Regions from separate parts of the Clostridium sp. 19966 genome, predicted to be linked through region 2. Evidence: riboswitches for the same ligand, from Rfam matches in the RefSeq annotation. Region 2 holds a riboswitch; the other holds the start of a gene.

Region 1 (4,473 bases), on a different contig from region 2:
ATTAGTTGGATTTACAAATCAGAAAAGTCTCTGTCTATTGTAATAACGCAATTATAATTTGGATGAAATTTTTTTACTTCAGTACATATATCCTTTTTTAAAGCTATCTCTCCAGTATGATTGGTTATATCCGATGAATTAACTACCGAATCAAAGATAATATTCTTAGTTTCACCTTCACCAACAATTCTGAAGTCATGTATAGATTTTATTGATTCAAATTTTTTTAAAATGGTGGATACTTGTTTTCTTGTATTCGTAACTTCCTTGTCGTCTACATTTACTGGATCCATATGTATTACAAGTATGAGATTTAGCTTTTCTGAAATTTCTCTTTCTGCTCTGTCAATGACGTTATGTATGGATACTATATTTATGTTGGAAGGAACTTCTGCATGTATGGATGCCATAGCCTTTCCTGGACCATAATTATGTATTATAAGATCGTGGACACCTATTATATTTTCATAGGAAAGCACCCGCTTCTTTATATCCTTTACCAGCTCTGCATCTGGAGCTTCTCCCAGCAAAGGATTTACAGTTTCTTTTATCAGCGTGAAACCAGAATAAAGAATTAATGCGGCTACTAAAATTCCTAAATATCCGTCTAGAGGAAAGGAAGAGAATAAAGAAAAAATAAGGGATATAGCAACAACAGCTGAAATTATTACGTCTCCTAAGGAGTCTAAGGCAGAAGCTTTTAAAGCAGCAGAATCTATAATAAATCCTATTTTCTTATTAAAAAAAGAAAGCCATACCTTCGCAGCCATAGATAGTAATATAAGCAAAAATGGAATCAATTGAAATACTACTCTGCTAGGATGAAATATCCTTTCAAAAGAAGATTTAACAAATTGAAAGCCTACAAACATAACCATGAAGGAAACTACTAATGCGGATAGATATTCAATTCTTCCATGACCAAAAGGGTGCTCTTCATCAGCAGGTAAATTTGAAAGCTTAAATCCAATTATAGTGATAAGAGAAGAAGCACTATCAGAAAGGTTATTAAAAGCATCCGCAGTGACAGCAATACTATTAGTCAAAATTCCAACTGAAATCTTTATGAAAAATAATATTAAATTAATAACTATACCTATAATTCCAGCAAAAAATCCATATTTGGTTCTTACAGTTTCATTTTTTGTATCTTCGAAGTTCTTAATGAACTTTTTAATTAAAGTATTAATAAACAAATATTATCACCCCAAAATAGTTTATTCTATTGATTAACTTCTGTACATATTATATCATAAAATATGTCGACTAATAATTAATCGAAATTTTAATTTGTTATAATTTATGATACGGAGTGATATAGATGGAAAAGGAAATTAAAAGCCTTGCTGAAAATTTATTAGATTTTATAGATGAAAGTCCCACAGCCTTTCATGCTGTTGCTGCTGCTAAAAAGGAATTATTGTCAGCAGGCTTTAGTGAGCTTAAGGAAGAAGAAGCTTGGAAGATAGAAAAGGGAGGAAAATATTTTACTACTAGAAACGACTCTTCACTTTTTGGATTTGTGGTGGGTACAGGAGAGATGGAAGCAGAAGGCTTCAGAATAGCTGGATCACACACAGATTCCCCAACTTTCAGAATAAAACCCCATGCTGAGATGTGCAATGAGGGTTTCTTAAAGCTTAATACAGAAGTATATGGGGTACCGATTTTAAATACTTGGTTTGATAGACCTCTATCTATAGCTGGAAGGGTGGCAGTAAAAAGTACTGGAATGTTTCCAGAAAGCAGATTAGTAAATATATCAAGACCAATAACTATAATACCTAATTTAGCCATACATTTAAATAGAAAAGTGAATCATGGTGTTGAATTAAATCCTCAGAAGGATACAATACCTATGGTAGGCTGTATAAATGATGAGCTTGAAAAGGATGAGTTTTTAGTTAAGCTTATAGCAGGGGAGCTAGGGGTTAAAGCCGAGGATATACTGGATTTTGATTTATTTCTATATGAATATGGAAGAGGTTGCCTACTAGGAGTAAATGAAGAATTCATATCTTCTTCAAGAATAGATAATCTTAGCATGGTGCACAGTGCTATTCATGCAATATTGGATGCAAAACCTGGGAAAGCTACCAACCTTATAGCATGCTTTGACAATGAGGAAGTGGGAAGCTCTACTAAGCAGGGAGCTAATTCCGAAATATTAGTGCATACTTTAGAGAGGATAGCTCTAAGCCTTGGCAAAGGAAGAGAGGAACTTTTAAGAGCCTATGCTAAATCCTTTATGATATCTACAGACGCGGCTCAAGGTCTTCATCCCAATAATACAGAAAAATTTGATCCAACCTGCAGGGTTATTCTAAACCAAGGACCTGCTATAAAAATCAGCGCAGCTCAAAGCTATACCTCTGACAGCATATCTATAGGTACATATGAAATGATATGCGAAAAAGCAAAGGTACCTGTGCAGAAATTTGTTAATCGTTCTGATGAACCAGGTGGAAGAACAATAGGACCGCTTTCAGCTACCCATCTTCCAATTAAATCAGTGGATATAGGAGCACCTCTTTTAGCTATGCATTCTGTAAGAGAGCTTGGAGGAGTATATGACCATTTTTATATTACTAAATCTTTGATTGAGTTTTTTTCAATGTAAATAGCTGTTGCATAAATATAATAATTGTGTTACCATAATGTAAATTAAATAATGAACTTTACCTAGGGTAGAGGTGCCTAAATTAATAGTACTTTTGCGGAGCTGGCGGGCGTAGAGGCAAGAGGAAAGGGATTTAGGCCGAAGAGAAGAAACTGCAAAAATCTTCCCTGGCTGTGCATAAAATATATGTATGGCTGTCATGGTTTTCCATGGAGAGCTACAAGGTACACGTAGTTGTATTAAAATTGTTTTTAAGCAGCAAAGGTGTTCCTTTGCTGCATTTGTTTTATGTAGTGACTATTCAAGGTGGAGGGCAGCAATCTAGAGGTGATAAATTGAATATTGTAGTACAAAAATATGGGGGGAGTTCCGTAGCTACTTCCGAAAAGATAAAGAAGGTAGCAGAAACTGTTATAGCGAGAAAAGAAAAGGGAAACAGCATGGTAGTTGTAGTATCTGCTATGGGAGATACCACGGACGAGCTCATATCCTTAGCAAAAGAAATAACAGAAAATCCCGATAAAAGGGAGATGGATGCTTTGCTATCCACAGGAGAGATGGTATCAAGTGCAATGCTAGCTATGGCTGTCAATGCCATGGGACATAAGGCTGTAAGCTATAGTGCCTATCAGCTTAATATACAGACCAGAGGACAATATGGCAAAGCACTTATAAAAGATATGGATATTACTAAAATTGTGGAAAGCTTAGAAGAGGACAACATAGTAATAGTAGCTGGATTTCAGGGAGTTAATGATTTGGGAGACATAACTACTTTAGGAAGAGGAGGCTCAGACACCTCTGCAGTAGCTTTAGCATATAAACTTAAAGGAAGCTGTGAAATATATACTGATGTAGATGGCATATATGCCTGTGATCCTAGGAAGCTGAAAAGTGCAAAAAAATTATCCGATATTCATTACGAAGAAATGCTGGAACTAGCAAGTTTAGGTGCTCAGGTTATGCATTCCAGGTCTGTAGAACTTGCAGAAAAATATAATATACCCATCTATGTAGGGTTAAGCTGCAGCGATATTAAAGGAACTATAATAGGAGGGACTAACAATATGGAAACCAAAGCTGTCACAGGAATAGCCACTAGCAATGATGATATTTCGATAACAGTAAAAAATATATCCTCAGATATAAATATTATCTCTGAATTATTTGGTAAAATAGGAGAGAGAAAGATAAACATAGATATGATAAGCCAGACGGCTCCGATAGATGATAAGGTAAATATATCTTTTACTATACCTAAAGAAGATGTTTCAGATTGTATGGAAATACTATATCAATTAGCCTGTAAGGAAAATATTATAATAGATGAAGATATAACCAAATTTTCAATTGTGGGTATAGGTATGAAAACCACATCTGGAGTAGCAGGAAAAATGTTTAGGCTTTTTAGCGAGAATAATATATTGGTTAAAATGATAACTACTTCTGAGATAAGAGTTACTTGTACCATAAAGCGAGAAGATGAGCTTAAAGCAATCGATATAACGGGAGAGGCATTTAATCTTAAAGCATCCATTTAAAACATAGCTATTTTAAGAATATTTAGTTTTAATTTTTGTGATTGGAGGAAGGAAAATGAAGTTATTTGGTACAATGGCCGTAGTAGACAATAAACTTACGGTAGGAGGAGTAAGCTGCAGCAGCATGGCGGAAAGTTTTGGAACTCCACTATATGTATTTGATGAAAATTTATTAAGAGAGAAATGCAGGAGATACAATCAAAGCTTTAAAGCTTCTGAAAAAGGTAATAGAGTGGCTTATGCAGGTAAGGCTTTTCTTATAATGGCTATGTGTAAGCTGTTAAATGAAGAAAATATGTGGCTTGATGTGGT
Region 2 (4,473 bases):
CCTGTCTATCTCTGGCTTTATATTCGTTATTTCATCAATCTTTAATGGTGTAAGGGATAAAGACACCAAAGAAGCTATTTTGTCCCCTACTTTTAAATCTATATTGTTTAAATCTTCACCTATCTTCTCTACAGTTCCTATAAGCATTCCTCCTGAGCCTGTTACAGGATTCTGCATCTTTCCCCTGGCTGCTACTATCTCAAGTATTCTTTTCTTGATTTTTTCTATATCTCCGCCAGCCTCTTCCTCCAATTGTGTAAAGCTTGCGGAATCAATATTAAGTGCCTGCACATCGATAAGTATTTCATTGCTGTAAGGCTCCATATCATTACTAATGCTATAGGCTGCCTGAGGAAGTACTCCTTCCGGGCTCAGCACCCTATGAGTTCCATATTTACATCCTTTTTTCATGTTAAAATCCCCCTATGCCTAATATTTTCCTAGCTTCCTCAGGAGAAGCAATTTCTCGACCAAGTTCTCTCGAAAGCCTTACTGCCTTCTCCACTAACTCTCCATTTGATTTTGCCTTTACACCTTTTTCCACATATACATTGTCCTCAAAGCCAACTCTTACATGACCTCCCGATATTATGGACATAGCTGCCACCGTAAATTCAAATCTTCCCAGACCCGCTGCCGTAAAAGTGCTTCCTGCTGGCAGGCTATCCTTCATAAAGGAAAAATCCCTTAACTCAGCACTTATTCCTCCATTTACTCCAAGAACGAAATTAAAATGCAAGGGTGCTTTAATTATTCCTTTTTTATTTAATCTAATAACCATATCTATCATGCCTTTATCAAAAACCTCTAGCTCTGGTTTTATGTTAAGTTCCTTCATCTTATTAGAAAATTCAATTATGGTATTCTCAGTGTTTACAAATATATCATCCCCACCAAAGTTGCAGGTGCCGCAATCCAGAGTAGCCATTTCTGGTCTAAGATATATAGGCTGAAGTCTTTCTTCATTTGTCATTCCTACAGCTCCTCCAGTAGAAGGCTGAATTATCACCCCAGGGCATCTTTTTTTTATCTCCTCTATACAGAGCTTAAAGCGTTCTTTGTCCTGAGTAGAAACTCCTGAATCTTCCCTTACATGAAGATGTATTATGCTCGCCCCTGCTTTAAAAGCAGCTTCTGCTTCTTCTCCTATCTCACTGACTGTGTAAGGTACTTTCTCGTTATGTTCTTTGGTAACCTCCGCCCCGCATATAGCGGCGGTTATTATGAGTTTTTCCATATAGCTCCCTCTTCCAAATTATTTTCTCTGCTTATCCTTTGGAACCACACAAGTTCCTGAGGCTCTGCAAACCACTATAGGTTTATCCAGCACATCTGCTGCAGATTCATTTACATCTGACCTTGGCACTATCACCTTTCTTGCTTCAAACCTCATAGCTCTTGAAGAGTTTCCCACCTTAACTATCTCTCCTTCTGCTTCTATAAAATCCCCTGCATATACTGGTGCCAAAAATTCAATATTATCGTAAGCTTTAAATAATCCTTCATCTCCGTCATTGATTATTAGAAGCTCTGTAGCCACATCGCCGAATAGCTCCAATATTTTTGCTCCGTCCACCAAATTTCCTCCATAGTGGGCATCACTTAAACTCATTCTTACTCTTATTAATGCTTTCATTCCAAATTCCTCCGTTTCATGTTTTGCTAAATGTAGACTTACATTAAACTAGTCGTTCTCTTCCTATCTCCAAGCTGCATTAATGCTGGCTGCAGTCTGAAGGCATTAAAAAAAGCACTGAAAGATTTTCAGTGCTTTTAATATCATAATTTCACCTATGAAGAGCTGCTATGCAATGAAAATCTATATTCTCATTACATAAATAGCACTCCACAAAATATTTTCATGACAGAAACAGCAGTTTTTTCTGCTATCTCCAAGGTTTTAGCTGAAGAACCAGCAAGACCTTTCGGCAGATAACCCCTTCACAAAGAACCTTGGAGGTTCTTATCCTTAACATTTCCCTGTTACCCAATTACCTGCTCCTCTATTTATGTATATTAATTTGTATCGGTAAAATATATATATTCTACTTACCTCAAAAATGATACACCCTAGAGAAATTTTAAAAATATTATTTATGCTATTTTGGTATCTTTTTGCAGTTTATTAATTTTTCTGTGTTTTTCCCTTATAATTATTACTTTTTGTAAAATTAATGGGTTATTTTTTAAATAATTGATAAGACCTTTTAAGCCTATCAAGAATATATATCAGAAAATTCTATATTCGTAATCTGAACTTTATTCTTTAAGGTTTCTCCTTCTATTTCTGCATTTTCTATGCTGCAATCTTTTTCGCTAAAATAATCTGTGGGAATATCCATAATAAATTCTGTACCATCTTCATATTCATTGTTTATACTTATGCTACCCCCATGCTTTTCCACAAAAGCCTTTACCAGTGAAAGCCCTATGCCGCTTCCCTCAGTATTTCTAGAAAGAGATTTGTCCACCTGAACAAATCTTTCAAAGATGCTGGTCCTCTTATTTTCTGGTATACCAATGCCAGTATCCTTAACTGAAATTCTTATTTTTCCTTCCAAGTCGTACATATTAACAAAGATGCTGCCGCCAGGGTTAGTGAATTTAATCGCATTGGAAAGTAAGTTAAGAATTATTCTTTCAAATTTATCTGCATCCATATAAATATATTTTTCTTCAATATCCGTATCAAATATCAGTTCCAGCCCCATGTTCTCAATATAATTGCTGGCTGAAATAACAGTATCTTCTACTACTGATACTATATTCTGCTTTTTTATGTTCATGGTTATGTAGCCCGATTCAATTTTAGTTATATCTATAATATTATTTATTAATCTAATTAGCCTGAAACAATTTTGTTTTATAATTCCTACGCATTTCATTACCTTTTCCTTATTCTCAGGCATGAGCTCTATGAGCTGAACTGGTGCCATTATCATATTGAGCGGTGTTCTTAATTCGTGAGATAAATTAGCAAAGAATTCTGTTCTTACTGCATCGTACTGTTTTAAATCATTTAACCGCTTGTTACTCTCCTCTGCCTGCCTTTTTATTTCTTCTGCTTTTTTTCTTTCTGTGATTTCCCTTCCTACCACCACTAGTCCCTTCTTACTTCCATCTTCATAATATAAAGGCACCTTTATAACCTCAAATATTCTTTTATTTTCGCTATTAATATGAAATACTTCTTCCACCATGGCTGTTTTCCCATTATGCCAGATATCCGAATCTGTCTTTTCGCAATTCTTCAATTCTTCCTTAAAATCAGGAAGAAGCTTTGAAAGCTCCTCATGGTTTTTACCTATGATTCTATCATCAGTACTATATAGTTCCATAATAGCCTCATTAGCTTCTACCCATCTTCCTTCAGCATTCTTAAAACATATTATATCTGGAAGAGAATTAATTACAGTCCTTAAAAATTCCATCTCATCCCTAAGTTTCTTCTCTTTTCTTATATGCTTATTTCTATCTATCAATAAATATATTATGAATGCTAGTAAAACAACTATTGCAATTCCAGTTTTATGACTTTGAAGCCTATAAAGTAGGCTTGATATATTTTCCATATGTTATCTCCATAACTATCTTAAGTTTCTGCTGTAAATCATACATTACAATATTATAATATAGTTTTTTCATAATAACTACATAAATGTTCATATCTTTAACATATGTAATGATTGCTGTCATCATTTATAATTCTAATAACCTTGAAATTACTGATGAAATAAAAAAATCATCAATTGTGGTATAATAAACAATAATAAATTCTTTTGCGGAGGTACCTCCTATGAATAAACATAAGGCTACTATATTGTTAATAATCGTTACTTTAGGTTTTTTAATAGCATATCCTTTCCATAGAACTTTTTGGGGCGGTTTATTAAGCAGCGCTTTCTGTGCTTCTATGATAGGGGGCTTTGCGGATTGGTATGGTATTACTGCACTATTTCATAAACCTCTAGGTATATCTTATAAAACAGAAATAGTTCCTAGAAACAGAGATAAAATTATTAATGCGCTATGCAATATGGTCACTGAAGACCTAATCACAAAAGACAGCTTAAATAAGTTTGCTGGCGAATACAATTTTTCTGAAATTATAATTTCATATATTAAAAAAAACAAGGATGATGAAAATTTTAAAAATGCTGTATTTTCATTAATCTACAGAATAATAGATGTGAGAGATGAAGAATCTCTAGAAGTGATATCTAAGCTTCTAAAGGAAAATTTGACCAAGATATCTCTATGGAGCATAATTAAATCTTCTATAGAAACCTCAATTAAATCTGGATATGATGAAAAGATATTGGATTTTATTATAGATGAGCTTATAATTTTTTCAAAGAGTGATGATTTTTTCAGCATATTAAAAGACATGGCTATTACTACAAAAACTTCTTATGAAAATGGAATGGCTCGAAGAAAATTCATAAATAATTTTGTGCTTGATATACTGCTGCA

What was found. A riboswitch is a leader RNA that binds a small molecule or an ion and turns the genes downstream of it on or off. The one in region 2 is predicted to bind lysine.
Region 1: linked by a shared signal. The riboswitch ahead of IAI10_RS18830 (aspartate kinase) and the one ahead of IAI10_RS14400 (hotdog domain-containing protein) in region 2 are both predicted to bind lysine.

Annotation. Positions count from the first base shown of each region.
Region 1 covers NZ_JACTOJ010000022.1:15,134-19,606, reverse strand. Annotated here, with positions in the region: gene IAI10_RS18840 (cation diffusion facilitator family transporter) at 12-1,196, opposite strand; gene IAI10_RS18835 (M18 family aminopeptidase) at 1,322-2,620, shown strand; lysine riboswitch at 2,681-2,848, shown strand; gene IAI10_RS18830 (aspartate kinase) at 2,956-4,161, shown strand; gene lysA (diaminopimelate decarboxylase) at 4,217-4,473, shown strand, end outside.
Region 2 covers NZ_JACTOJ010000013.1:108,726-113,198, reverse strand. Annotated here, with positions in the region: gene IAI10_RS14410 (L-erythro-3,5-diaminohexanoate dehydrogenase) at 1-411, opposite strand, end outside; gene IAI10_RS14405 (3-keto-5-aminohexanoate cleavage protein) at 413-1,237, opposite strand; gene IAI10_RS14400 (hotdog domain-containing protein) at 1,256-1,636, opposite strand; lysine riboswitch at 1,832-2,014, opposite strand; gene IAI10_RS14395 (PAS domain-containing sensor histidine kinase) at 2,217-3,572, opposite strand; gene IAI10_RS14390 (DUF445 domain-containing protein) at 3,797-4,473, shown strand, end outside.